3 linked regions of the Flocculibacter collagenilyticus genome follow. The protein of the gene in region 3 interacts with the protein of the main gene of each other region in a pairwise test. Links are inferred from orthologs where the notes say so. Each region holds a gene or a part of one and is shown on either strand. Other genes may lie near its edges. The genes, in order: sfsA, HUU81_RS08960 and HUU81_RS05045.

Region 1 (9,785 bases), 750 kb from region 3 along the record:
AGGCGTGTCATGCCACTGTTTGGATCAAAATTAAGTGTTTTTTCTAAGCCTGAATCAATAACTGTCGTAATGCCTTCTATCGTTAAGCTGGTTTCGGCAATATTGGTGGAGAAAATAATACGACGTGAAGAAGTAGCCGACTTCGTTAACACCCGCTCTTGCTGGATGAGCGACAAGCCGCCATACAATGGCAGGCAAATAACCTCTTTAGATAATCCGCTTTCCTCGCCTTCAGTATTTAACATGGCTTCGCACTGCGTCATGCACTTGTTAATGTCTGACTGCCCCGGCAAAAACACCAATATATCACCATCATCAAACTGCAGAGCGTGAATGACTGCCTTTTTGATGTCGTTAACTAATAAATTCGATTCACGCACTTGGTAGTGTGTTTGCACAGGAAAGACACGGCCGCCACACTGTATCACTTCAGCGTTTTGCATATACTTTGCAATCGCTTGACTATCAATCGTGGCCGACATTACTAATAACTTAAGATCATCACGCAACGCTTGCTGCACTTCTAAGGCGAGCATTAATCCTAAATCGGCATGAACAGAACGCTCATGAAATTCGTCAAAAATAATTAAGCCTACACCTGCTAGTTCTGGGTCTAACTGCAATCGGCGCGTTAGTATGCCTTCCGTTACAATTTCAAGTTGCGTTTCCGCACAGGCTTTGCGTTCATTTCGAATATGGTAACCAACCCGCTGACCAACTTTTTCTCCTAATTGGCTAGCCAAATAATGCGCTATCGACTTTGCCGCTACACGCCTTGGCTCTAACATGATGATTTTATCACCTTGCAAAAAGCTCGCCCCGAGCAAACTGAGCGGCACTCTTGTAGATTTACCAGCACCGGGCTCTGCTTGTAATATTAGATTGGGCGTTGTTGCTAGTTTATCGTGAATGTCAGAAAGTACAGTGTCGATAGGGAGCGTTGTCATTTAACTGATAGACCGGAATGAAGGTAAAAATATGCAGAAGATTATACTCAGCACACACTTGTTTGCCTTGCTTTATTTTTATATTATGCGCTCCGTTTAAAATAAGGTTACAAACGTTAAATTCTATTTAACAATTAGCTGTTCAATGTATTATTAACCGCTCGAATTGCTACCTAACCAGACTCTTATTTCACTTTTATTTCTAATTGACAACCAAGGATGACACTTTGAAACATCTCCGCATGACTCTCTTACTACTATCAGCTTTAACAACATTGTATTTTTTCTCTAATAATATGGTGTATGCGCAAGCCAGCGATACAAATTCATCACCTGTAAAAAGTGACTTATTAGATGTGAAAATTGATGAGATCAGCTATGCAAAAAGAAAAGATGACTTGTCATTAAGCTATCCATCAGTGGCTGCTAGAAATGGCCAAGAAGGTTGGGTTCAAGTGAGTTATATCATCGAGCCAGACGGAACTGTAAGCAACCCCATAATTGAAGACTCGTCAGGGTTGAAGGCATTCGAAAGTGCTGCGCTCGAGGCTATCCAAAAAGCCACGTTTACCCCCGCGATGCAAAATGGCCAAGCTATTCAGCAGTGCGACAGTACAATACAGTTTGAATTTAAGTTGAATAATCAGAAACCCGGCGCAACTAAAAAATTTGCTAGACACTATCGAAAAGTACGCAAACATTTGGAAAGTGGCGACTTGCTTAAGGCAAAAGAATTATTGGATAAGTTAGACGCAATGCCAGTGTGGAATATGTATGAAAATGCCAGACTAGCGCTATTAAAATCCTTTTACTATAAAAGCATGAACGACGAGGTTAATTTATTAAAGTATTTATACCACGCAACAAATTCTGATGGAAAATACATTAAACGCGACACCTACCACTGGGCCTTGTCCAATATTTATGGTTTAGAAATCTCTAATGGCGATTTTCATAAAGCATTAAAAACGATTAAGCGTATTCAGTCCTTAGATCCTAAATATCAACAACAGTTCGCCAATATTATTACCCATAGTAATAACCTAAAAGAGCATATTGCCAGTGAATACCCTATAGTAAAAGCGGGTGATTTGGCCACTAAAGACTTTTGGAGCCATACTCTAGTAAGAAATAGTTTTGCTATTTCTAATGTGCAAGGCAGGTTAGATAAAGTTGATATTCGCTGTAAGGGGATGCGCAATCAAATGAAAGTAATCCTCGACAGCATTATTAAAGTACCTAGCTCGTGGGGAACATGTCAGGTTTACTTATATGGTGAAGATAACACAACCTTTAACTTTGTAGAGGTTAGTCCCACAAGTAAACTTTAATTGAAGTCGAATAGATATATTAACGGGATAATGACGTTGAATAATAAACGCTTATTCTTTGCTGTTGTGTTAGCGCCAAGTACTAAACACCAAATTGAAGAGTGGCGCGAACACTCGTTGGCATATCTAAACCAGCCGATTGTTAAATCAGATAACTTACACATTACATTGGCTTTTTTAGGCCAATGTAATACTCAGCAAATAGCCGCATTGGTTGATATAGGAAATAAAGTGTCTGCTGAGCAATTTTCACTAACGTTTAATCAATTACATTTTTGGCAAAAGCCAAAGATATTGTGTTTAGCACCAAGCAAGGTTCCCAGCCAACTTACTGAGCTACAGCAGCAACTTGCCAATAGAGTTGCTGAATTAGGCTTCGAGTCACATCACTCTCAATACAAACCACACATCACGCTTGTTAGAAAGATAAAACACTTCACTGAAGCACGAACAAGCGATGTCACTTTTCAGATAAACTGCACCCAATTCGCCTTATACGAGTCACATCACGAAGAGGTGCATGGTAATCACCACAAACAAAAAAGCGGTGTTGTTTACACACCGCTTTATACATGGGATCTATTGTAAACTTATTCTTCGTGGAAACGTGTTTCTTCTAATAACGTTCGCGCAATCGTTCGTACACCTAGGGCTGTTGCACCGGCGGACCATAAACCATTACTACTATTATTAAAGGCTGACGCTAAGTCCATGTGTACCCAGCCTTGACCATCATTTGGCACAAAGCGCGCTAAAAAGCCTGCGGCATTACTCGCGCCGCCCATACCGCCGCCTTTTTGCGGTCGGCTATTCGCCGTATCAGCATACACAGAAGGGCATTGGTTCTGATGCCACTTCTCAAGCGGTAACGGCCACGCTGGTTCATTTTCTTGTTCAGAATAAGACATCACGCGTTGCTGTAACGCCTTATCTAAACCAAACAATGCATTATATTCTGCACCTACTGCAACCATTGCTGCGCCGGTTAACGTCGCTGCGTCCAAAATTAAAGACGCGCCCGTTTCTGCTGCCGCCATTAAACCGTCGGCTAATACCAATCGACCTTCCGCATCCGTATTAACAATTTCTACCGTTGTTCCATTTTTATACGTAATGATGTCGCCTAACTTATATGCATGGCCACTAATTAAGTTTTCTGCACAACACAAAAATAATTTAACACGATGCTTAAGGCCACGCTCGATGGCTAAACCAAGGCCAGCCGTAACAGTGGCTGCGCCGCCCATGTCACACTTCATGCTAGCCATTCCTTCGCTCGCTTTAATCGAGTAGCCACCACTATCAAACGTAATACCTTTACCAACTAGCGCTGCCGCCACAGGCGCATCTGGGTTACCAGTTGGATTATAATCAACAACTAATAATAGCGGTTTGCGATCACTGCCTCGGCCAACCGCGTGAATACCTTGCCAGTTGTGCTCAAGTAGTTGCTCATCAAAAATAACTTCATGGCTGATGTGGGCACTGTCAACTGACGTTAAATATTCAGCTGCCAGTTTAGCTAAGCTTTCTGGGTATATTTCGTCTGGTGTGTCGTTAATAACGGCTTTTGCCCACGAGATTGCTTTTTGTCTTGCATTTAGCTCTTCAATATCACTAACCGCATTATCAGCCCACATAACGTTATTTAGTTTTTTAGGCGATGTGAAACCTTGAAAGAAAGCCCATTGTTGCTCAGTAGCCCAGTTGTCGCCTGTTAGTTGAATCGTCGATAAACCTTGGTTATCTAACATCCGTGCTGCGCGTTGAATAGCTTGTAATGGATAATCACCATGACTGTGTACTACAACTTGTTCACCATTATTTGAAAGTACTGCACTCTCGCCCCATTGTGAAGGCGCTTTTTCAGTACTCAGTGTAACTTGCATGATTGACGTCACGTGTCACCTCTTTTTGTTTTAACTGTATGAAAGACCAATCCAGCATCAACGTGATGACACCAGATTAAATAATATTGTATTTTGGCTTGTAAAATTCTTACTATTGCAGCATAAATCCACGCTATCAGTGTTATATGGTGATGACTTAATAAAAGACAATATCGAATAACACCCCGACTTATCATTATATGCCACGGTTATATTAACAACTATGAAATTTATCCCACCGTTACAACCTGCTCAATTAGTAAAGCGCTACAAACGTTTTTTGGCAGACATTACCCTTCCCTGCGGCGAAGAACAAACTATTCATTGTGCAAATACAGGAGCAATGACAGGCTGTGCTGAAACGAATAACACTGTTTGGTACAGCGTATCAGATAACGCTAAACGTAAGTACCCACGCAGTTGGGAATTAACCCAAACATTCAGCGATCATTTTATCTGCGTTAATACACAGCGCGCTAATCAGCTTGTTGAAGAAGCACTGAATAATAATGTGATCCGCGAGCTTTCTGGATATACATCACTTAAACGGGAAGTAAAATATGGTAATGAGAATAGCCGCATCGACTTTTTATTAACTGATGAACATCAACCAAATACCTATATAGAAGTTAAGTCTGTCACATTACTAGAAGGGCAAGCACAAGGTTATTTTCCTGATGCGGTTACTGTACGTGGCCAAAAACATATTAGAGAGCTAATAGAAATGGTTGAAGCTGGCCACCGTGCTGTATTGTTTTTTGCGGTATTGCATACGGGAATACACACCGTTTCACCAGCTAAACATATCGACCCTCAATATGCCCAGTTATTAGCAGAAGCGGTGCAAAAAGGGGTTGAGGTTTTGGCGTATACAGCCGATATAACTCCAGATGAAATTGTATTAAGTAAATCAGTGCCGATTGTTATTTAATTAAATTTCACCTAGATGCTTGAAAATTACCGATTAAGCACAATATTGGTGTCTCCTTTATAAAAATTGGCACTATACTTAACAGATCTGCCTATTTTTTGTATTTTTGTTTGCGGTTAACCCAATATTTTGATATAGATAGCCGCCATTATTTTTAAGCTCCTTAAAAGACCGACAAACGGTCATTATTGGACTGTTATAGGAGAGAACTATGCCAGAACAAAAGTCTTTAGGTCTATTGGCATTAGCTGGTGTAACACCTTATCAAGAATCGCCTGGTGAAGAATACATGGGCGAGCCTCAACGTATTCATTTTAGAAAAATTCTTGAAGCATGGCGTAATCAGTTGCGTCAAGAAGTAGACCGCACCATGACGCACATGCAAGATGAAGCGGCTAATTTCCCAGATCCTGTGGATCGTGCAGCACAAGAAGAAGAATTTAGTATTGAACTTCGTACCCGTGACCGTGAACGTAAGTTAATCAAAAAAATTGAAAAAACACTTCAACTTATTGAAGATGATGAGTTTGGTTTTTGTAAAGCCTGCGGGATCGAAATTGGGATCCGTCGCCTAGAAGCAAGACCAACTGCTGATTTATGCATTGACTGTAAGACCCTTGATGAAATCAAGGAAAAGCAGCAAGGTCGTTAATCACAAAAGGAGGCAATGCCTCCTTTTTTGTTTCTAGTAACTCAAGATGAACCTACCTATTACTATCCCCTCGCCTTCTGGGTACCGAGGCCGCTTTGCTCCTTCGCCTTCTGGTCCGCTGCATTTTGGCTCACTGATCGCCGCGTTAGGCAGTTTTTTACAAGCCAAAAGCCAACAGGGTAAATGGTTAGTACGTATTGACGACATCGACCCACCTCGTGAGCAAGCCGGAGCTGCAAGCCTAATATTGTCAAGCCTAGAAGCATTTGGGCTGCATTGGGATGAGTCCGTTGTCTACCAAAGCCAACGTCACCATCAATATGATGAAGTGTTAACATGGTTAAAGCAGCAAGGGGCGATTTACCCATGTGATTGCACGCGTAAGCAAATTATGGCGAAAGGCGGTGTTTATGACGGCACCTGCAAATCTAAAACTTACGTTAGCTCGCCTCATGCATTACGGCTCAATAATAAACATCCAGTTCCCCACTTTTATGACCAGCTTCGCGGTAACATCACCATTGCTCATGAATTTGCTGCCGAGGATTTTATTATTCACCGGAAAGATGGCTTATATGCATACCAGCTGGCGGTAGTTGTAGATGATATTGAGCAAGGTATTACCGAGGTGGTGCGTGGTGCTGACTTAATAGAGCCAACGGTGCGTCAGCTCACCTTGTATCAGTTATTTAACGCACCTACGCCTAGCTATATTTATTTACCCCTTGCATCACAAAAAGTAGGGTTCAAGCTTAGTAAACAAAACCATGCTCCGGCGCTCAATAACCAACAACCGCTGCTTGAGTTAGTAAAAGCCCTGCAATTTTTTAATTTAATGGTGCCAAAAGAATTTATAGCTTTAGCGCACACAAATTACAGCGCGCCATCAAAACTTAAAAACGATATCAATGACTTACTAAATTGGGCAATCGGTCAATGGTCGCTGGACACACTGCCAAAAGATAAAGAAATAGTTGTTTAATTTTTGTCACTAAGGCAGATTATCCTCTCTAGCGATTCTTTTTTGAGTTTAGCTGGCTTATAATTCGTCTAATTTTATTTTTACCTTGTCTCTTGAGCTATTCACGATTCTGATTTAGCCAAGCTTAGGTATTGCAGTCTGGTTAAGCAGGAGTCTGGCTATTATTTCTAAAATTATTGGCATATGTCGAAAAGCCTTTAGTACTGAGGCGGATGTATCTGTCGAACATGTCGAAAATACGCAACAATCAAACTCTGAACGAGAAAACTTGGGATCATCAGCACCGCATTCAAATGTGCAATTACCATTAGTGATCCCCGCTTCAGAACATCAGTTGTCTGAAAAGCTATTTAGTCATAATGCCTTAAAAGTACTGCGTCGATTAAACGACCGTGGTTTTGACGCATATTTAGTTGGCGGATGTATTCGCGATGCGTTACTCGGGTTAAAACCAAAGGACTTTGATGTGGTGACAAATGCAACCCCAGAGCAAATTAAAGGGTTATTCAGTAATTGCCGCTTAATTGGTCGTCGTTTCCGTTTAGCCCATATCATGTTTGGCCGTGAAATTATTGAAGTCGCTACGTTTCGTGGTCATCACCAAGAAGAAAGCAGCCAACCTAATCAACAGAAAATAGCCAGCGCTAGTGAGCAAGGTCAACTCCTTCGCGATAATGTATACGGCGACATCGAGCAAGATGCACAACGCCGAGATTTTTCTATTAATGCGCTGTATTACAATAATAAAGATAAAGCCATTTATGACTATGCAAACGGCATAGATGCTATTAATCGCCGCAGTATTGAGCTTATTGGCGATCCTGAGCAACGCTATCGCGAAGACCCTGTACGTATGCTGCGTGCTGTGCGCTTTGCTACCAAATTAGATATGACTATTGCGCAACATACCAAAGCACCGATCAAGTCGCTTGCTAATTTACTGCGCAATATTCCACCAGCTCGTTTATTTGAAGAAACTCTTAAGCTTTTCATGGCAGGTAAAGCACAAGAAAACTATCAAATGATGTTAAAGCTTGGCCTGTTTCAACATATGTTCCCTGTAGTTGCGGAAACACTGAGCGGTGATGCCAACAGCAAAGAAGAACAACTGTTAAACCAAGTATTTATTAACACTGATGAACGCATTTTATCTGGCCGCAAAGTCACTCCTGCCTTCATTTACGCCACCATGTTGTGGTATCCAATTGAACGTCATTGCCAGCACTTAATGATTGAAGCTGGTTTTAATCACTTTGATGCATTTAATATTGCATTAAACGACATTCTTCATCGTCATAATCAGTCTGTTTCACTACCTAAACGCTTCGCCATGACAGCAAAAGATATTTGGCACTTGCAGTCTCGCCTCGCGAAACGTGCAGGACGACGTGCGTTTAAAACATTAGAGCACCCTAAATTTAGAGCAGGCTACGATTTCTTGTTACTCCGTTCAGAAATAGAAGGCGGCAAAGACCTCATCAGCCTTGCACAGTGGTGGACTGAATTTCAACAAGTCAGTCCGGAACAGCAAAACAATATGGTGCGTAGCTTAAATGAACGATCTGAGAAGCGCTCAGGTAAAGGGCCAAAAAAACGCAACTTTAAGCGCAAAAAGCGCGCTAGTGCTCGCCCAAATAATTCAGCAAATAAGCCAGCAGCATCGTGACCACTTGTTATATTGGCATAGGCGGAAATTTAAACAATCCGCTAGCAACAGTAAAATCGGCCATTTCGGCATTATCCGTTGAGCCACATTTTCAGCTAGTGGCGGTTTCAGCCTATTACCAAAGCCAGCCTATGGGGCCACAAGATCAACCCGATTATGTTAATGCCGCTGCCTTAATTGAAACGTCGCTTAGTGCCGAGCAAGTACTGGCAACAACTCAACGTATTGAACAGCAACATGGGCGGGTAAGAAAGGATGAACGCTGGGGTGCCCGCACACTCGATTTAGATATTCTGCTTTACGGCAACAGTGAGATAAACACAGAACATCTCACGGTTCCGCATTACGGTTTAAAGGAAAGAGAGTTTGTACTTTATCCTCTTGCCGATATTACTCCTGCGCTTATTTTACCTTGCGGAACCTCATTATCATCCTTATTAGAACGCGTTCCTTTAAACGGCTTAACGGCAATCAATGCGTAATAATCAGTTAAAGTATTTACTCTAATATGTTATTTTTCAAACAGTTTATTAAGTTACATTATTTTATAACAACCAGTGTGGTTAACTAACATGGCAAAAATTACAGTTTCTAAATTACTTAAAATGAAACAGCAATCAGAGAAAATTGCTGCAATTACTGCTTATGACGCAAGCTTTGCGCAAATTTTTGATCAAGCCGGTATGCACGTTATTTTGGTAGGTGACTCGTTGGGTATGGTACTGCAAGGACATAAAGACACGTTACCCGTCACCGTTGAGCACATTGCCTACCACACTCGCAGCGTAGCAGCGGGAGTGGAAAACACGTTTGTAATGGCTGACATGCCATTTATGAGCTACGCCACCACTGAAGATGCCTATAAAAATGCCGCCATCTTAATGCAAGCAGGTGCCAACATGGTAAAACTTGAAGGCGGTGATTGGTTATACGATACCATTGCAGGTTTAACACGTAACGGTATCCCGGTGTGCGCACATTTAGGGTTAACCCCGCAATCAGTGCATGTTTTTGGTGGTTTTAAGGTGCAAGGACGTAAAGAAGAACAAGCCAATCAAATGATTGAGCATGCCAAAAGTTTAGAAAAAGCAGGCGCACAATTGCTGGTATTAGAGTGTGTACCTGTTGCGCTAGCTAAACGTATTACTGATGGCGTGTCTATTCCTACAATTGGTATTGGTGCTGGACGCGATACAGATGGCCAAATCTTAGTCATGCATGACTTTATTGGTATTTCTACTGGCTATATCCCTAAATTCTCTAAAAACTATCTTGACATAACTGGCAATATTCCTGAAGCAACCGAGCTTTTCATTAAAGAAGTTCAAGACAGTATTTTCCCTGAAGATGAACGTAGTTTCGATTAATGACAAGTTAAGCACACCAT
Region 2 (9,935 bases), 880 kb from region 3 along the record:
GATATTAATAATGGTGAACGGGTATCTAATGATTTCAAGCAAACTAATGAGTCATTAGCTAATAATACTCAAGATGAGTGGAACCAAAACGAGTGGGAGCATGATGACTGGGCGGATGACTGGCAGGCTACAGAGCCATCTACCACACAATTTCTTGCATTAGGTTATGGGAAAAGAATCAATACCGACTCAACCAGAACAGAACAAGACACATTGAATGAGATAAGAGCAGGCTTGGCGTGGCAACATATTAATACTGCGCTGTTCAATGGTGTGACATTTAATGCAAAGGTCGAAGGGCTATATAATGGTATAGAAAAGCAATTCCAGCTTGATATTCGAGAGCTAAATGCATCATTAAAATTAACAAGTAGTATTGACTTATCTGTTGGTAGGCAAGTTCTAACTTGGGGAACAGGTGATTATGTATTTTTAAATGACTTGTTCAAAAAAGATTGGCAATCATTTTTTAATGGCAGGGATGATAAATATTTAAAGGCTGCTAACAACGCAATAAAAGCCTCTTTTTATTCCAGCTGGGGTAACATTAATGCGGTTTGGCTACCGCGTTATGAAAGCGATCAGGGTATTAATGGTGATTACTTTTCATATTATTCGCCATTTGCAGCTACCAACACAAACATGCATATATTTATTGAAGAACCTGATAAGCCAGAATGGGCGATAAGATATTATAAGAATATAAATCGAGTAGATTTTGCACTTTATGGATATTCAGGTTTTGCAAAATTGCCCACTTACCTTCAAGTTGTGCATAGCCTATCCGCCAAAAATGCTGAGCTAACAGGTTATGTTCATCCTCTCAATACTTATGGTGCTAGTGCGGTTCTTTCTTTAGGTAGCGGAATTATAAAAGCAGAGTTTGCTTACCATAACTATATGCGCGATACACTTGGTTTAGAAAAATCACATCTAAGTGATATGTCATTGCCTCATGATCAATTTCGTTGGTTAGTGGGTTATACCTTTGAGCCCGTTGCAAGCGTTAACTTAGGGTTTCAACTGTATCAAGAACATAACTATGCTACTTACTCTAATTCAGGTGAAGTACATGAGCCAGAATTCAATAGAACGTGGCTAACAACTATGTTGAACAAAGCGGCGCTGCAAGATCGTTTGAAGCTTTCATTAACTAATTTTTACTCGCTGTCTGATAAAGACCACTACACAAGGTTGTCTGGCGAGTACCGTGTTAGCGACAGTCTACAAATTACAATCGGCGCAAATATTTTTGGTGGGCAGGAAAAAAATACATTCTTTCATCAGTTTAAAAAGGGAAGTAATGTTTACGGTCGTATTCATGTTTATTTTTGATTGGTTTTAACCAATATTTTATTCATACACATTTTATTGCAAATTCATTGAGTTAAACACACCTTATAAGGCTGTGCTTTACGTAAAAATCTGTCACACTTTTATTAAGTTGTAATTAATTGGAGCAATAAAGTGTTCAATAGTAAAAAAATTAAAACGTTAAGTTTACCAAGTCTATTATTTGTTGGCACCATGGGCATGCTTCCCAATGTTGCTCTAGCGGATGGGTTATCAGATTTATACAGCGCACTAGAAAAGCTTAAAGGTACAGACTCAATTTCAGCGCAGCTAGAATACAAATATACAGAAACAGAAAGAGGCAAGCCTGATGTTATCACCAATGGTTACGTTCAACTCAATCTGCTTGATAATGAAAATGGCCTGAATATTACGCTTAGTAATGAAGTGTTAGATAGAGTAGACGAAGAGTCTATTTTAAGGGTTGAGCAAGAAGATGCTAAAACCCCAACTTTAAATGCGATAAATGATTTAAGAGCAATAAAGCTACGTAACATGTTGTCTTCAGCTAGTTTATTGCTACGTACAATAAAAAAATACGAATTCGTAAAGGAAGAAAATGTTGAGCTAAATAACGCTATTGTACGTAAGCTGAGTTTCACGATGCCTTTAGATGTTGTTATTAAAGACAAGAAAGTAAGAAGTCATGTGAACGACTTTGAAGGTAGTTACGAAGTATTTATCAACGAAAACGGTATCCCAATTGAAAGTCATTTTAATGTTCGCGGAGACGGAAGTGCTTTTATCTTTTTTAATGTGGACATTACTGAAAAGCAAGTAGCGAAGTATCAAGTGATAAAAGAAAGATTAGTTATTGTACAAAGCGAGAACGCTCAATCTTTAGACTCAACTTGGAGTGATATTGAAACAGTAAGCACTCAAATAATTACCCCATCAGAAACATTGCTTACTAAAACGGATACACCGTAATAAAGCCTAAATGCGATGGAACACCACTAACTCAAGATAGATGGTAATGTGTACTTTTGCTTGTGTAGATATAATTCAAGAAGATAACCTGAGCATTAGATCTGAATGATTATTTATATCTCTCTAATCTAATGTTTGTGTTTAAAGCATAAGGAATACAGTATTGTTTAATTGGCATCGCTTTATTGAAGATCGAAATCGTTTTTTTTGGATTCTGCATACATCAGGTTGGGCTGGGTTTGCATTAATCCATTACATTGGCTCAATTATGCACGATCTTCGTAGTGCATATATTTTCGTTATTTTATTAAATGCTTATGCTGGTTGGCTGTTAACTCTCCCATTACGATATTTATATCGTAAAATTTGGAATCACTCACCATGGAAGTTAATGTCTGTTACTTTACTTGCCTCATATAGCATGTCGATTGTGTGGACCATGGTTAAAAACCTCAATTATTGGGAAGTATACAAACATGGCTATCGCCCTGAAGAATGGATTTACTACTTTAAATACACCACGGGTTCTTTCTACATTATTCTTTGCTGGAGCGGCTTATACTTTGGCATAAAGTATTATCAAATGTTACAGCGTGAAAAAGAAAAAGCATTGAAAGCAACAACGATGGCGCATGAAGCACAGCTAAAAATGCTGCGCTATCAACTCAATCCTCATTTTTTATTTAATACGCTGAATGCAATATCCACATTGGTACTAGTAAAAGATAATGATACAGCGAATAAGATGGTGACTCGGTTAAGTGAATTTTTAAGATATTCACTGCATAAAGATCCCATTAAAAAAGTCCCATTAAAGCAAGAGATACAAGCATTAAAATTATACTTGGAAATTGAAAAAGTTCGTTTTGAAGATCGGCTAACATTTACTGTAGAGGTAGATAAAGAAGCGGAAAGAGCATTGGTTCCAAGCATGATTTTACAGCCACTTATCGAAAATTCGATTAAATACGCAATTGCGGTTACAGAACAGGGAGGTGAAATAAAAGTGAAAGCCTCAACGTTTGGTAAAGATGTATTAATTGAAGTGAGTGATAACGGCCCTGGAACAAAAATTGAGAATGGCAAACTTGCTAAAGAAGGTGGTGTAGGGCTGGAAAATATTGTTGAGCGCTTACATGCGCTATATGAGTCAAATTTTTCATTTAACCTGTCGCATAATTTACCGCAAGGTTTAGTAATAAATATTCGAATTCCACTTGAACAATAGGCCGTAGTGAATGACAAACGACAAAAAAATTAGAACAATTATCGTTGATGATGAGCCGCTGGCGAGAAAAGGCCTAGCAATACGTTTAGGCGATTACGCTGAAATTGAGATCGTTGCGCAATGTGCTAATGGCGAAGAGGCAGTAAAGCAAATTAAAGCGCTTGGTCCAGAATTAGTATTGCTCGATATTCAAATGCCACTTTTGAACGGTTTTCAGGTCATTCAAGCACTTGAGAAAGATAATATCCCACTCCCTGCTGTCGTGTTTGTTACTGCATTTGATCAGTATGCAATTCAAGCGTTTGAAATTCATGCGTTAGACTACTTATTAAAGCCTGTTGATGATTGCAGGCTTGCTGCAACAATTGAAAAGGTTAAATCTTATCGCGCAACGCAAAAAGATCAGCAAGATAAACTTAAGCTTGCAGCATTGGTTGCCAAATATGTAGGTGATGACTGTGAAGAAGTATTACGAAGTTTAGCGGCAGGAGAAGAAATTGGTAAAGGTAAGTACGCTACCAATTTAGTAATAAAAGAAGCGGGCGAAATTAGCCGAATAAAAGTAGATGAAATAGACTGGATTGATGCCGCAGGGGATTATATGTGTGTGCATGTAAACGACGGGCAAACACATATACTTCGTAAAACGATGAAAGAACTTGAAGCTGAATTGAACCCTAACACCTTTATTCGTGTACACCGTTCGGCTATTGTTAACGCGGGCTGTATAGTAAAGCTTTCTAGCCATATTAGTGGTGAATACTACGTCATTCTGAAAAATGGACAGTCATTAAAAGTAAGTAGGAGCTATAAAGACAAGGTAAAAAACTTTATAAGTCGTTAATCAGCGTAGAATAAGACTAAAAGGTCATCTAGGGCTATAAATATTTAAAAAAAGCAGTAGTATGTGTTCAAACCGACTATTATATAGCTATAAGTCAACATTGTTATATTAATTGTAACTCACTGTTTTTATATAAAGTATTTATGAACTCAATACCCGATAATAAAAAATTACAAATCATCTACCGTGTTGAGCCTGGCTGCTTGGGGCCTGAGGGCATGAAACATGTGGAAGGATTTTGCCAATATGCTGAAACTGAATTCAGTTCAATTAACAGTGACATCATAAATTGGAAAATTGTTCCGCGTTTCGATAAGGCTTTGCCTGAACTCCAATATTCTATTTTAGGAAAAACCCTTAGCGAGCAAAAAACGACGGCGTATTTGTCGCTATTTGACAAAGAGTTAGCACCGTTAGAAGACTTAGCTCATGAGGAGCTTGCATTAATGATTGAAAAATATTTCGATCGATAGCTTTCATAGACCAAAGTGAGTAATAGACGGAGATATTCTTTACTCGGTTTATAAGGAATTAATCTGTATAATCGCGCCTCTACAGAAAGAAGGCGCACTATGAAACACATTTCTTACTTGTTTACTCTCATTATCATGGTTATTTTTAGCCCGTTAGCCATAGATATCTTTTTACCAGCTTTGCCAATTATTGCCGAAGAAATGAATGCGTCCTTACTGGATATGCAGTGGCTGGTAACCAGTTTTATTTTAAGTATGGGGCTAGGGCAGTTAATAAGTGGCCCTTTAGCAGATCGTCACGGTCGTAAGCCGGTCGCTATCGTTGGTATTTTGGTTTACGTTATCGCCTCATATTTATGCGCAATTGCTATTAACACTGAAATGCTATTGTTAAGTCGTTTACTTCATGGCTTTGGTGCTTGCGCAATTGTTGTTGCCGCCTTTGCATGTGTAAGAGACAAGTTTAATGCAGAACAAAGTGGGGCGATGTATAGCTATTTAAATAGCGCAATTTGTTGTATTCCTGCATTAGCACCTATTCTAGGAAGTTGGTTAACGCAAGAGTTCGGCTGGCGATCAAATTTTTATTTTATGGTCGGTTATGCGTTAATTGCAGGCATAGTCATTAGTATTACATTAAAAGAAACGCGACCAAGTCATACTATTATTCCTAAAAAAATCATCAGCCTGCGTGCTTACATGCCAATCATTAAACACCCTGTTTTTATGTTCAATGCGAGTGTAGTAATGATCTCGATGGCAATCATTATCGCTTATGTTAGTAGCTCACCAGCATGGTTAATGGTTAATTTAGGGCTAACGCAATCAGACTTCGTATTTTGGTTTAGTTTAAATGCAGTATTTAATATTGTTGCTTGTATGCTCGCGCCTAAATTAATAGAGCGATTTGGCGCAAGAAAGACTATTGGAGCAGGTATGTTATCAATGATTATTGGTGGTGCCGCGCTACTCGTTTTTTCTGGGAGCCACACTGCAATAGGCTTTATGGGACCAATCATTATGAGCTCGCTTGGCTTCGCATTAATTATGGGGGCGTGTGCGGGGCAGGCGCTAGCACCTTTCGGAGACAAAGCGGGCACAGCATCTGCGCTATTAGGTTTTTTCCAAATGAGTGGCGCTGCTGTACTAGTTGGAATAGTTCAGGTTCTTCCACTTAACGAAGCTGAACAAGTAGCACTATTAATGTTAGCGCTACTGCCACTGTTTATTTTATGGAAGTTGCCTGCGGTTAAACAGCGTATTACAATTCCAACCTAAGTAGTTAATTATTAATAATATATAGGCTCTATGATGGATTATTTAGCGGTAAATAAACAAACGTGGGATGAGCGTACAAAAATTCACGTTACTTCAGACTTTTATGACGTGGAAGGATTTATTTCAGGTAAAAGCTCGCTGAACGAGATTGAACTAACACTTATCGGTGACGTAAATGCTAAGTCTTTACTTCATTTACAGTGTCACTTCGGTTTAGATACCTTGTCATGGGCTCGTTTAGGAGCTAAGACAACGGGTGTAGACTTATCATCTGAAGCAATTGATAAAGCCACCAGCTTGGCATCAGACTTAAAGTTAGATGCCAACTTTGTATGTTCTGATGTTTTTCAATTCAATATGTCAGGTGACGCTAAGTACGACATTGTTTATACATCTTATGGGGTGTTATGCTGGTTACCAGATTTAACACGATGGGCTGAAACAATAAGTCGTTCACTTAAACAAGGTGGCAAATTTTATTTAGTGGAATTTCATCCAGTAATGGATTTGTTATCTGGTTACTCGTACTTTTCAAAAGACACGCCAGATATTGAAGAAGAGGCAACTTACACTGAAAATAGTGGTGACGAAGCGTTACCCATTGTTACATGGACACATACCATAAGCGAAGTTGTTAATGCATTGGTAAACGCGGGCATAGATATTGAGGCTGTTGATGAATACCCGTACAGTCCCTATGAATGTTATGAGGGGCTAGTGCAAGCTGAAAATGACATGTTTAAATTTATGCATAAAGGGCAGCTTGTACCGCTGACTTATTCTATTAAAGGCGTAAAGCGGTAAAAATCACACAGTAACATTTGCAATAGCCAATATTGCAAATGTTACTGTGTGATAGTAATCGAGTTTAATTCAGCAGACTTGAAAGGTCTGAATTTGCAGCGATAACTTCCTTACTTCCATTTCTAAAAAGATAAGCCTCTTTCGTACCAAGTAATTGTAATTTATCATTTTTTCTTAGTAACGCGGAACCTTCTTGGATCCCAATGATAGGAGTTTGATTTACCTGCATAAACTCTTCAAGGCGCATTTCGCGTGTTTCGCCGTTATGTCCGGGGGCTTGATAATCTGTGTAATGCGGATTAATTTGAAACGGCATCAACTGTAATGCATCGAACGACTTTGGCTCAATTATTGGCATATCGTTGGTCGTTTTGATACTTAATCCGGCAATGTTTGAGCCTGCACTCCAACCTATATATTTACAGCCGTTTTGCACTGCCTCTTGAAACGGATTGATTAGACCTTCTTGATAAAGTTCATGTAATAAATGAAATGTATTACCGCCACCTACTAATACAGCTTTAGCGTTTTTAATCGCATTTTTTTTATCTGTAAGAGTATGAATACTCGTTAACTTAATATTTAGTGGAGAAAGGGCATCGGCTACTTTTTTCGCGTAATCATCATAGCTAATAGTAACGCCTGCATAAGGAATAAATAAAATATCAGTAATGTCTTCAATACATTGTGAAATCATTGGCAGTGCATGCGTTAAATAACCAGTGTCACCTTCTCTTGATGCGCTTATTAATAAAGCATTAATCATTTTTATGTCCTAATCTATCTTTAACATCATCTACACAGTGTTTTTGTTCGTATAGATAGTAAATAATTTTTACAATTTACACGAAATCGCGCTATTGATATATAGCGACAAAGCCATATAACGTTATTAGATTAATTACTTGAGGTATACATAAACAATGAAACGCATCGTTTTATTTTTAGCTACAAACTTAGCAGTGATCGTTGTACTGAGTATCGTTATGTCATTGCTAGGCGTGAATACACAAACGACGGGTGGATTACTTGTGTTCGCTGCGATTTTTGGATTTGGCGGCGCATTTATTTCACTTATGATATCCAAATGGATGGCGAAAAAGTCGGTTGGCGCCATTGTAATCAATCAACCGTCGAGTGCTGACGAACAATGGTTAGTTGGTACCGTTGCACGACAAGCAAATGCTGCGGGCATAAAAATGCCAGAAGTTGCCGTATATCGTTCAGAAGATATGAACGCATTTGCGACAGGGCCAAGTAAAAATAACTCATTAGTTGCTGTTAGTACTGGTTTGTTAAACTCAATGAGTAAGGATGAAGTTGAAGCAGTATTAGCGCACGAGGTTTCGCATGTTGCAAATGGTGACATGGTAACGTTAACCCTCATCCAAGGTGTTGTGAATACATTCGTTATCTTTTTGGCTAGGCTTGTAGCAGGGGTAATCAATAACTTCGTCAGTTCAAATGATGAAGGTGAAGGGTTAGGTACTTTCGCTTACATGGGAGTCGTGATTGTACTTGAAATTATTTTTGGTATTTTAGCTAGTATCATCGTTATGTGGTTCTCTAGAAAGCGTGAATATGCTGCTGATGCAGGTGCAGCTCGTTTAGTTGGAGCTAACAAGATGGTTGCAGCATTAGAACGCCTTAAATATGGCAAAGAAAGCCAACTTGAAGGTAGTATGATGGCCTTTGGTATTGCCCCTAAAAAAGCATTCAGTGAGCTATTTTTATCACACCCACCGCTTGATAAGCGTATAGCTGCACTAAGATCGCATTAAACTCTCTCTTGTTTTAGGTGTTGGCCACAGGTCAACACCTTTTAGCGAAAAATCACTTCTTCATTTCAGTCTTTTTTTGTTGCCGCTTTAATACCTGAATTAGCCTTTTAACGCGACGTTGTGTACTAGCAGTTAAACGTACGTTTTTGTATAGAATGGAATTTATTATCCCTTTTAGCTCTAAGACTTGAGGTTTAGTGCAGGGATGAGCCAGTTCAACCGCTGCTAATAATTGATTAGGAGTAATGTTTAATTGGCTAACTAATAAGTCGGGAAATATTTTGCGAATATCTTCAATCCAAAGTTGCACAGGGCTTTGTTGACGGTTTGCAAAGAAAAAGCGAGAAAAAATAAAGCCAACAATAAGAACAACCGTTAATCCAATACCTACAAATATTGCACGTGCGATACTGCCTTTGTTATTGAATAACATTTCTAATAAATTATTCTGTGATTTAGCGTCAAAGCTTAAAATCCAACGAGACCAATAAAAGTCGACATTATTCATTGATATACGCAACCAATTTATGAAAGCGTATTGTCGATAATTAATAAGAGAAAATGAGTTACTAGCAATACTTGAAGATTCAGACGGCAATGCGTTTTGTAAGCTATTCAATATTCGCTCGGGCGCAACCATAGATGTTGGATCATAGCGTGTCCAACCTTTGCCGCGTATCCATATTTCTGCCCATGCATGTGCGTCAAACTGATAAACACTATAGTAATTTTGTGTTTGATTATATTCACCACCTAAATATCCAGTGACTAATCGTGACGGAATACCCGCCAATCTCATCATAAAAGTAAAGGCACTGGCGTAATGAGCACAGAAACCTGCCTTGGTTTCGAACATAAAGCCATCAATTTGATTGTTACCATAGGATACTAAAAGCGGTGGCTTTAGTGTGTACGCAAATGGCTTTTGCGAAAATAAATTCATTACGTGTTGTGCAAACTGTTCAGTATCTGGAGACTGTAGTCTTAATTCTTTAGTAAGCTCTCTTGTTTTAGGGTTAATAAATTTGGGCAAGGTTAGGTTTGCATGAACCTCTTCTGGTGTTAGCGAAAACTTATCAGGATGCTCATCAAATTGTTTAACATAGTACTGTATTTTTTGGGTAACTAATTCTTTATGCTCAACAGTACGTGAAGGCAAAGACAATATACTTGAATGCCTTGTGTACCCGCCATCGATTACCGGTAAAAATTTAGTAAAACTAGGCTCATAAGTGATTACATAA
Region 3 (10,067 bases):
ACGGGGCTAGGAAATCGTCGATACTTTGACGAAACACAAGAGCGCATGCAGCAACGTGCGGCAAGAAACGACGCACCTTACGTATTAATGCTTTTAGATCTAGACAATTTTAAGCAAGTTAACGACAGATATGGCCACCAAGCGGGTGACGTTGTGCTGTCACAATTTGCTCAAGCGTTGAAAGGCATGGTAAGAGGAAATGATACCTTGTTTCGTTTTGGCGGCGATGAATTTGCTATTTTACTTGATAACTGCGACAGCAATACTGCCAACTTAGTGGCTCAGCGCATTAAATTATTCAGCAGTACCAATGAAGTTATGCGTATGTATCAAGTTTCTTCAAGTATCGGTTGTGCTCGCTGGAAGCAGGAAGACAATTGCCGCACTATTTTTAGCCGTGCAGATAATGCGTTATACACAGCAAAAACAGCAGGTAAAGACTGCATGAAAATCGCGTAATAACGACAACGCTTTAAAATACAAAGGGAGCCAATCATGTGGCTCCCTTTATTATTTCGTTTCTAAGTTAATTTCTAAAATAAAAACTACTTATTCCAGTAAGCATCTAGCTTAACACTTGAGAATGCACTGTAAGCGCGAATACCAATGTGCCAAGTACCTGCTTGAGGATTTGTGAAAGTACATGTTTCGTTATTACCATATAAGTAAGGACGACAGTTGTAATACCAAGTTGTTGGCTGGCTACCGAAGCGAACATATAAGTCAGCATCACCACTACCACCACTAATATCAACATCTAGACTCGTTGCTCCAGCTGGCACTTCAATTGTACGACGGATCCAGCTACGGCGACTTGCAGCCAAGTTTTCTTCTGTAAATCCGCCGGTATTTGCCGAACCATCAGAAACATCAACTGACTGAGAAGTACTATTTGACGCGCCATCATTATCAGTTACTGTTAAAGAAACCGTGTAAGTACCACTTGCTCCGTAAGTATGAGATGGGTTTTGTGCACTAGACGTTGCACCGTCACCAAAGTTCCAGCTCCAGCTTACAATGCTACCATCTGGATCCGAACTACCGTCTGTGAAGCTTGCTGTTAATTGGTTAGTTGATACACCAAAGCTTGCAGACGGGCTTTGATTGCCACCGCCGCCACCTGCTGCTGCAACAGCTGCTGCCGCATCTACTATACCTGCACCACAACCACCTGAACAACTACCAGGTAAAGTACGTGCAGTATTTTTCATTGCCGTTTCAACTTGATCAGGCGTAATACTTGAATTTGCAGCATACATTAATGCCGCTACACCCGCAGCATGTGGTGCTGCCATACTCGTACCTTGATAGTATGCATAAGACTCTGAAGCTGGAGATTGGCTACCAGAGTTGAGTGTAGAAAGCACTCCATTTGACGTTGTTGCAGTTTCGCCGCCTGGCGCTGCTAAATCAACAGAACTACCGTAGTTTGAATAAGAAGCGCGGTTACCTTGACGATCATTTGATGCGACAGAAATAACGCCGTTACAGCTTGCAGGACTAAAGCCACTTGCGTCAGCATTACTGTTCCCTGCTGCTACCACAACCGTGGTGCCATTTGCTCTTGCCGTATTAATGGCCGATTGATAACTGCTGCTACAAGAACCACTTCCACCCAGGCTCATATTAATAACATCAGCTGGATTTGCGTTTGCAGGAACCCCTGACACGCTGCCACCAGATGCCCAAACAATGGCGTCTGTAATATCAGATAAATAACCGCCACATTTACCTAATACCCTTACTGGTACTACTTTAGCGTTATAAGCAACACCTGCTACACCTGCACCATTGTTACTCACGGCAGCAATAGTACCTGCAACATGAGTACCGTGCCAACTGCTACTTACCGCACTTGGTGGGTTGAAGAAACCACACTCATTTGCCGACAACCAATCACCTGGGTCACTTGCGTCAGAGTCTCGTCCGTTACCGTCATTTGCAACCGACGTATCACTGATGAAATCATAACCAGGTAGCATATTTGCGTCTAAATCTGAGTGATATACATAACCAGTATCGATAACCGCAACAACGGCGCCGCTACCAGTAGAGTTATCCCAAGCCGACGGAGCATTAATGCCACCGGTCGCTTCAAAATAGTGCCATTGATCGTTGTAACGCGTATCATTAGGAACTGACTGAATTGTCATGATTGAATCTTTTTCTACGGTTACAACGCCAGACATCGCGCCTAATCGTTCAATCATAGATTGAAATTTTACACTGTCGACTGGCTTTTCTAGCTTGAAAAGATGATGCTTGTTTACCGCCAATTGACGCATGTATTTAACATCATTTCCCGCAAACATTGAAATCACTTGCGCTTCGTTCTGCCAATCTTTCGATTCGTCAGACTCGTAAGTCACAATAAAACGTTGTGTTAAATTAGAAAAATCGTTGCTTATCATGCCTCTTTCAACCGCGTGTACAGCGTTAGATACAGCGATGGTTGATAGTAGTAGGGTACAAGCAGGCAGCAATAAGCCTGTTGACTTGCGGTCAACTTTTTTGCTTTGCATTGAGGTATCTCCAAATAATTATTATTTTATTGGTTTGCTCAAAGCACTTGCTGCCCTGAGCATTATTGTAACTTGTTCAGGAACTTAACCAAATGAACAAGTTTATTTAACCTAGGAGATAATTTTTAAACTGTCTAATATTTAAACAAAAAAATTTAACGTTAATGCAATATACAAGTAATACAATTAAGATTTCTCTCATTTATTGCTTTGTTTGAATTGTACCAACCTCCAGCAATGGCGCAGCATCTAGCTCTTCTGCATCCATCATTTTCGCCAGTCGTTGCATTGTGGCAACCATTTGTGTTTGTTCCCACTCATCTAAGCCTTCAAACCGATTAATGAAATGATCTTGGAGCGGTTTAGGGGCCGAAGATAGCACCTCGTTACCCCTATCGGTAAGAAATAAGTCCACTTTACGTTTATCTGCAGTAGAGCGCTCACGAGTAACCAATCCACGGCTCTCTAAACGATCAAGAATGCTAGTGACAGTAGCTGAGCTCAAATTAATATTTTCAGCGATTTGCTTAACCATGATCCCTTTCCCCGCAGCAATTTCCTGTAGAACAATTAGCTGAGGACTGGTTAAGCCTGTTTCTTTGCTTAACTTTTTAGAATAAAGATCTATCGCACGAATAACTCGTCGTAACGAAATAAATAACTCATCATATTTTTTCATCATAATTTTTACGCTTAATTACTACTAAACTCAGATTCGAATGGTCAGCACGTCAAGCTAAACACATAACATGTTACTCACGCACACCGCTAAATGGTAAACCCAAGCAATCATACCAGCAAAAGTTAGTATTCAAATGATTTTATTCGACTATATAAAGAATATCGCTGATAAATTAATAGAACCATCGCATAATTAATTAGTACTAAACTCATATAAAATCAATTTAAAAGATATAAAGCGCTATAAAACAAGCTTGAAATTATTAATAACGAACAAAATTTGATATTAATGTTTAATGCGCGTACAATTTTAATTCGAACACTAATCATTTTAATACTAATTAATTTCTGAAGTTGTCAAATATCACACATAAAGCATTAATTAGTATTCAAATGAAATAACCTCAATTTACACAACGAGCAAAAGTATTTTATGTACACCGTAAACACTAATTTCATCCTTATTTCAAATGAGCGCAACGCGCAATCTGGTAAAACTCCCCCTCTTCCACATATAGCTATCGGTTCATCTCCTATTCGGTGTTACGCTAAGGAAAGTTGAGCCACAGCAACATTGTGGCATTATCAATTTCGCCCCTTAATAAAGTAAAACGATAACAATTAATAAATTACTTAATTTCTTACAAACGGAATAGAACAATGAATACAACGATAGCAGTTGAAAGTTTGGCATCTCTCGGCATTTATTTTGTCGCAATGCTTGCCATAGGGTTATTCGCATACCGTAAATCAACGAGCGACATTTCAGGTTATTTGCTTGGCGGTAGACAAGTTAGTCCACAAGTTACCGCACTTTCTGCGGGAGCTTCTGATATGAGTGGTTGGATGCTTATGGGCTTGCCCGGTGCAATGTTTGCTGCTGGCTACGACACAATATGGATTGCTATAGGTTTACTAATCGGTGCACTATTTAACTATCTACTTGTTGCACCTCGATTGCGTGTATATACAGAGATGGCAGATAACGCCTTAACACTACCTGAGTTTTTCTCAAAACGAATTGGAAATAGTCAACATACGTTACGCATTGTTTCTGCTTGTGTCATTATTCTATTTTTTACTCTGTATACCTCTGCTGGCCTAGTGGCTGGCGGTAAGTTATTTGAGTCAGCATTTGGCATTAATTATCATATGGGACTAATTATCACGGTCTCTGTAGTGGTTGCATACACTTTATTAGGCGGTTTCCTAGCCGTAAGTCTCACCGACTTTGTGCAAGGATGTATCATGTTTATCGCATTGGTATTAGTTCCCATTGTTGCCTTGCAATCATTCGATAATGCCGCAGAGGTACCTGCTTATGCAGCTAATAGCATTCCAAGCATTTCAGACGCCTTGGGAAGTTTAACCGTACTTGGTCTCATCTCTAGTTTAGCGTGGGGACTCGGCTATTTTGGACAGCCGCACATCATTGTTCGCTTTATGGCTATCCGCTCGGTGAATGATATTTCCACTGCGCGAAATATTGGCATGAGCTGGATGACGGTCACTATTTTAGGTGCATTAGCCACAGGTTTTGTGGGTGTCGCATACGCTAACAAGTTTAATTACCCTATTAGCGATCCTGAAACAATTTTCATCGTATTTTCGCAAATCTTATTTCACCCTTTTATTAGTGGCTTTTTATTAGCAGCTATCCTTGCTGCAATCATGAGTACGATTTCATCTCAATTATTAGTGTCATCAAGTTCACTCACTGAAGATATCTACCGCGTATTTACTACAGAAGAAGTATCAGAAAAACAACTCGTCAACATTGGTCGCATCGGTGTACTTGTAGTGGCACTTGTCGCGGTGATACTGGCGTTTGACAAGTCTAATAGTATTTTATCCCTTGTAAGTAATGCATGGGCGGGGTTTGGCGCGGCATTTGGCCCACTTGTACTGTTCAGTTTGTTCTGGCCAAAACTCACCAGTAAAGGCGCTATTGCAGGCATAGTATCAGGCGCTGTCACCGTCATCGTATGGAGTCAATTCCCAATTTTGGCTAATGCAAAACCACTTTCTAGCATTATATATGAGATGGTTCCTGGCTTTATAGTTAGCTCATTATTTATCTATTTTGTGAGCCTTCAAAGCAGAGAACCTTCAAACGCTGTAACAACTCAGTTTTACAAAGTTCAACAGCACTTTTCGTCAAACAACGCTTAACACCTGAGGTTATATGAAATCGTTTAACTGGAAACGCATCGTAGTAAAAGTTGGTAGCGCACTCATTGCGCCTAATAATACTGGATGTAGTCCCCATCACCTGCTCAGCATCGCACGCTTTATTGTGCATTGTCGCGCGCAAGGCGTACAAGTTGTTTTAGTTTCGTCTGGCTCAGTGGCCGCAGGCGCCCACCAATTCGCACAAGGCGAAAAGCGTGATATTGCACTGAAAAAAGCAATGGCAGCAACAGGACAAACTGAAATGATGGCAACGTGGGACAAGTTATTCGATTTCCCTTCTGCCCAAATTTTATTAACACATGGCGACCTTCGTGATAGAGAGCGCTACGAAAGTATTCGTGCCACCATATTTTCGCTGTTAGAACATGATGTGTTACCCATTATTAATGAAAATGACACGGTTACCACAGACAATTTAAAAGTAGGTGATAACGACAATTTATCAGCTATGGTAGCAACCGCCGCCGATGCGGATGCCTTAATCATGTGCTCTGATATTGATGGATTGTTCACCAGCAACCCAAATCTTGATAAAAACGCCAAGTTACTGTCAGATGTGGCTGAAATTAATGATGATATTTATGCTATGGCAGGCGGTGCCACCAGCGGCGTAGGCACAGGCGGTATGCGTACTAAAATTGAAGCGGCCGAAAAAGCCGTATCACATGGTATTAGCACCTTTATTATCAATGGTTTTAATGAGCAGGTATTCAATGAACTGCTTGCAGGTAGAAACCCCGGAACGCATTTCCATAGCCATAAAACACCTATGCAGGAAAATGTTCATTGGATGAAACATACATCAACTGAACAAGGTGAGTTAATTGTTGATAGCACATTCGACATGCCGAATGAAGATGAAGTGGAACAAATTACCGGAGACGAAATCATCCAAGTAAAAGGTAACTTTTCTATTGGTGATACTATTTTGTTACGTAAGAACGACGGTACAAAAATCGCTAAAGCGCGCACTAATTACAGTAGTTGTTTATTAAATTACATTGCTGAAAACGAAACAGGACCAACAACTGCACAATACATAAAAAAAACCGGTCCTATCGTATCAGACGAAAACATCGCAATTCTGGAGAAATAATGAGTTTAATTACACAACTGGCAAAAAATGCAGCAACATCATCACGTATTCTTGCGTCGCTCACTACCGAAAAAAAGAATGCGGTATTACTTGATATGGCGCACGCACTGAGAGCTAATGCGACACCTATTTTAGCCGGTAACGAAATCGACCTAGTTAGCGCAAGAGAGAATAACTTAGCAGAAGCTATGATCGACCGTCTTACGCTTAACGCTGAGCGTATCAATGATATGGCGGAAGGCATTGAAACAATTGCAAAATTAGACGACCCAGTAGGACAATTACGCGATTTAGGACAACGTCCTAATGGCTTAAAAATCAGTAAAATGCGCATTCCTCTTGGAGTGGTGTGTATGATTTATGAAGCGCGTCCAAATGTAACCGCGGATGCAGGGGCATTATGTTTTAAGTCTGGTAATGCAGTAATTTTACGCGGTGGACGCGAAGCCTTAAATAGCAGTAAAGCCATTGCTGAAGTATTACATCAAGTATTAAGACAACATGAGTTGCCTGAAGCACTTATTACGATTATCCCAAATCCTGATCGCGCATTATTAATGGAGCTGATGGCACAACGCGAATACATTGACGTTATCATCCCTCGCGGTGGTGAAGGGCTAATCCAGTATGTTACTGATAATAGTAAAATACCTGTGATTCAGCACTTTAAAGGGGTGTGCCATTTATACATCGACAAAGACGCGGATCTTGAGCGCGCAATTAATTTATTAGTGAATGGAAAAACTCAGCGCACTGGCGTTTGTAATGCCCTTGAAGGTTTAATCGTTCATAAAGACATTGCTGATAAATTTTTGCCACTAGCCGCCGACATACTTAGTCAACACAATGTAGTTTTAAATGGCTGTAATCAAACTCAACAGTACATTGCACTTGATAATGTGCTGAACGATAATGACTTTGGTCAAGAGTACTTAGATTTGGAAATTGCTATTAAGCTAGTTGACGATTTACAAGGTGCATTTGATCATATCGCAGAGTTTGGCAGTAATCATACTGAGGTCATTTGTACTGAAAACGCAACTACAGCCAACCTGTTTCAACGTCTTGTGGATGCATCCGTTGTTATGGTTAACGCATCTTCGCGTTTTTCCGATGGCAGTCAACTTGGCTTAGGTGCAGAAATAGGCATAGCAACGACCAAGCTACATGCTTATGGGCCGATGGGGCTTGAGTCATTAACTGCTGAAAAATATATTGTAAATGGTCACGGTCAAATCCGTAATTAAACGTCGCTAAAAAGGAGCATCTCATTTTAAACGAAAACTTAAAAATCGCTTTCATTGGTGGTGGCAACATGGCTAGCGCAATTATCGCTGGCTTAATTAAAAGCGGCCACAATAGCAAAAACATTTTAGTTTGCGCACCTACTGATAAAACACGTAACCGATTATCAGAAGAATATGGCGTTATAACTAATCAAGATAATAGTAGTGTACTTAAATTTGCTGACGTCGTTATTCTTTCGGTTAAACCGTATTTAATAAAAGAAGTGTGCGAAGAGTTAGTACACGCCAGTAACGATGATCATCAAGTGATCGCAAATAAGTTATTTATGTCAATTGCCGCAGGCGTGACTGCACAAGCTATTTCATCTAGTTTAAATAACTCGCCACGTGTGGTTGCTACTATGCCTAATTTACCTACCGCAATTGGTGAGGGGCTAACAGGTATGTTTGCTGAAAGCAGTTGTAGTAATACAGATAAAGCTACAGCCGACGATATTATGAATGCAGTTGGCAGCACGGTTTGGGTAGAAAGTGAAAACGCTATGCCCGCTATTGTTGCCGCGGCAGGAAGCTCTCCAGCGTACTTTTTCTTATTTATGGAAGCAATGGTAAAAGCGGCTATAGGACAAGGACTGGATGAGGAAGGAGCAACTAACGCCGTCATGCAAAGTGCTAAAGGCGCTATTATGCTAGCGGCTAACAGCCCCCACTCTTTTGCTGAACTTCGTCGCCAAGTAACATCTCCAAAAGGTGCTACAGAGCAAGCAATCAACGCATTTCAAGCGGGCGATTTAGATCAGTTAGTTAAGCAAGCGATGAAAAGTGCGGCTGCTAAAGTTGAAGAAGTGTACAAACAAATATAATCACTTTTTCAGCTTCTCTAGCGTTTTAAACTGACAATTGAAAGCCTGCACTTAAAACTATGCACTTAAAACTAAAGTGTAGGCTTTTTATATGGATGGCAGCTTATTTTATTTGCGCTCTAATATTTTTAGCCAACTCTTTGGCATCATAAACACGATTACGATCTTCAGGTGTGCCAGATCCCATTGTGATTTCAATTGAAGATACGTAGGCACCGTCCTCTTCTGTAGTAGTAACAAATCCACCAATATAGTGCGGCGTGACCACTGTTCTACATCCTAATGCACCACAGCTACGATACACGGTAGTGCCCGTTCTAATTGCGGGTGAAGTTTGAGTAACTTTACGTTTTTCAGTTTCACTATCCTGACTAATAACTAAAAACCAGTCATGCCCTTGCTCTATTGTTAAATCTGCTGCTCGCAGCAATGCATAATCTTTCACCGTCTCTTTATCGGTGATCCTGTTTCCGCGAAAAGTAATACGGTATTGATTGCTAGTCAGCTTTGTTTGCGAGTAACCATAGTCCCGCTTATTACTCGCCTTCTCGTAAGTCGTTGGGCTAGCACAACCTACCAGTAACAATACTAACAACGTAAATAACACTACTAACTTCATAAAACCTCCAGTTAATACATAAAATTGGCGTGACATACGTTCAGTATAGTTTATGCATTCTCTTCAATTACTCTTTGCCTTCAGGAGTAACCGTAAATCGTAGTACACCAATCATTTGCCCGGCATCTGTAAGTACTTGTATTTGCCATTTACCTACAGAATCTGCCGGAAAATTATTTTTATGTGTCCAAGTTCGGTAGCCATCTTTGCGCCCTCCTGTAATTGACAATGCAATTCTGTCTACCTCTTTACCTTCATGTTTCCATACGTGAAAAACCGTTTCATTTAAACCGCGTGGCGCTCTAATGGCTGTAAAGGCATACAATCCTTGAGAGTGTAATGCTCTATCGGTTAGCGTTTTAATTCCTTCACTGCTCTCATTTTTTTCACTTTTCTCACTGGTTATATGAACTTGAGTTAACCACAAGGTTGCGGGTGGGACGAAAAGTCGTCCATACCACAGCACTGCTGCCAGTGAAGCAATTAATACTCCCGTTCGTAGAATGCTTGCCCACCGCCCCGATTGTGCAGCCAAACGAAATAGTGTGGGAATTGCGAGCACTACAGTAGCCACAGTTGCATACCGATAGCTTTGATCTGTTGTCAAGTGAAGGACAATTGGCAGTACGGTTAATAGCATGATGAAAAGCGTAAGCGTATGAAATGCCATAAATAATAAGCGACGAGCGGCTAACCATCGATAATAAAAGGGATCAATCACTGAGAACAATGCCGCAACAACCAACAAGCCTGTAAATATTGCTTGGCCACTGTCCCACGTCGTGGTGATCAAAAAGAATGGCAGCACAAAGAACAAACTTTCTTGATGAATTAATTGTGTGCCAT

Evidence for each region.
Region 1: the proteins of HUU81_RS05045 (region 3) and sfsA interact in binary tests that used the Escherichia coli proteins (3 or more experiments, as listed by UniProt). The link is inferred for Flocculibacter collagenilyticus from one-to-one orthologs.
Region 2: the proteins of HUU81_RS05045 (region 3) and HUU81_RS08960 interact in binary tests that used the Escherichia coli proteins (3 or more experiments, as listed by UniProt). The link is inferred for Flocculibacter collagenilyticus from one-to-one orthologs.

What each region holds. Positions count from the first base shown.
Region 1 is NZ_CP059888.1:378,076-387,860, reverse strand. The notes cover bases 3,527-6,244. They hold sfsA (DNA/RNA nuclease SfsA), read left to right. Parts: upstream 3,527-4,390; coding sequence 4,391-5,098; downstream 5,099-6,244. Other genes in these bases: gluQRS (tRNA glutamyl-Q(34) synthetase GluQRS), read left to right, coding at 5,797-6,244; dksA (RNA polymerase-binding protein DksA), read left to right, coding at 5,310-5,750; pepB (aminopeptidase PepB), read right to left, coding at 3,527-4,179. Outside these bases: ATP-dependent helicase HrpB, read right to left, coding at 1-947; HUU81_RS01715 (energy transducer TonB), read left to right, coding at 1,175-2,278; thpR (RNA 2',3'-cyclic phosphodiesterase), read left to right, coding at 2,279-2,866; more of pepB, read right to left, coding at 2,869-3,526; more of gluQRS, read left to right, coding at 6,245-6,732; polynucleotide adenylyltransferase PcnB, read left to right, coding at 7,046-8,398; folK (2-amino-4-hydroxy-6-hydroxymethyldihydropteridine diphosphokinase), read left to right, coding at 8,395-8,880; panB (3-methyl-2-oxobutanoate hydroxymethyltransferase), read left to right, coding at 8,971-9,765; panC (pantoate--beta-alanine ligase), read left to right, coding at 9,784-9,785. UniProt on the Escherichia coli protein: Binds to DNA non-specifically. Could be a regulatory factor involved in maltose metabolism.
Region 2 is NZ_CP059888.1:2,014,015-2,023,949, reverse strand. What follows is about bases 2,571-5,438. They hold HUU81_RS08960 (LytR/AlgR family response regulator transcription factor), read left to right. Parts: upstream 2,571-3,521; coding sequence 3,522-4,355; downstream 4,356-5,438. Other genes in these bases: HUU81_RS08950 (multidrug effflux MFS transporter), read left to right, coding at 4,928-5,438; HUU81_RS08955 (hypothetical protein), read left to right, coding at 4,499-4,828; HUU81_RS08965 (sensor histidine kinase), read left to right, coding at 2,571-3,511. In the rest of the region: HUU81_RS08975 (hypothetical protein), read left to right, coding at 1-1,335; HUU81_RS08970 (hypothetical protein), read left to right, coding at 1,468-2,283; more of HUU81_RS08965, read left to right, coding at 2,447-2,570; more of HUU81_RS08950, read left to right, coding at 5,439-6,106; HUU81_RS08945 (class I SAM-dependent methyltransferase), read left to right, coding at 6,140-6,910; dipeptidase PepE, read right to left, coding at 6,975-7,676; protease HtpX, read left to right, coding at 7,834-8,691; HUU81_RS08930 (transglutaminase family protein), read right to left, coding at 8,744-9,935. UniProt on the Escherichia coli protein: Member of the two-component regulatory system BtsS/BtsR, which is part of a nutrient-sensing regulatory network composed of BtsS/BtsR, the low-affinity pyruvate signaling system YpdA/YpdB and their respective target proteins, BtsT and YhjX.
Region 3 is NZ_CP059888.1:1,133,448-1,143,514, reverse strand. What follows is about bases 5,616-8,615. They hold HUU81_RS05045 (glutamate-5-semialdehyde dehydrogenase), read left to right. Parts: upstream 5,616-6,491; coding sequence 6,492-7,739; downstream 7,740-8,615. Other genes in these bases: proC (pyrroline-5-carboxylate reductase), read left to right, coding at 7,763-8,602; proB (glutamate 5-kinase), read left to right, coding at 5,616-6,492. In the rest of the region: HUU81_RS05070 (GGDEF domain-containing protein), read left to right, coding at 1-459; HUU81_RS05065 (S8 family serine peptidase), read right to left, coding at 546-2,522; HUU81_RS05060 (MarR family winged helix-turn-helix transcriptional regulator), read right to left, coding at 2,725-3,201; sodium/proline symporter PutP, read left to right, coding at 3,864-5,375; more of proB, read left to right, coding at 5,389-5,615; HUU81_RS05035 (CC0125/CC1285 family lipoprotein), read right to left, coding at 8,706-9,221; HUU81_RS05030 (DUF5924 family protein), read right to left, coding at 9,289-10,067. UniProt on the Escherichia coli protein: Catalyzes the NADPH-dependent reduction of L-glutamate 5-phosphate into L-glutamate 5-semialdehyde and phosphate. The product spontaneously undergoes cyclization to form 1-pyrroline-5-carboxylate.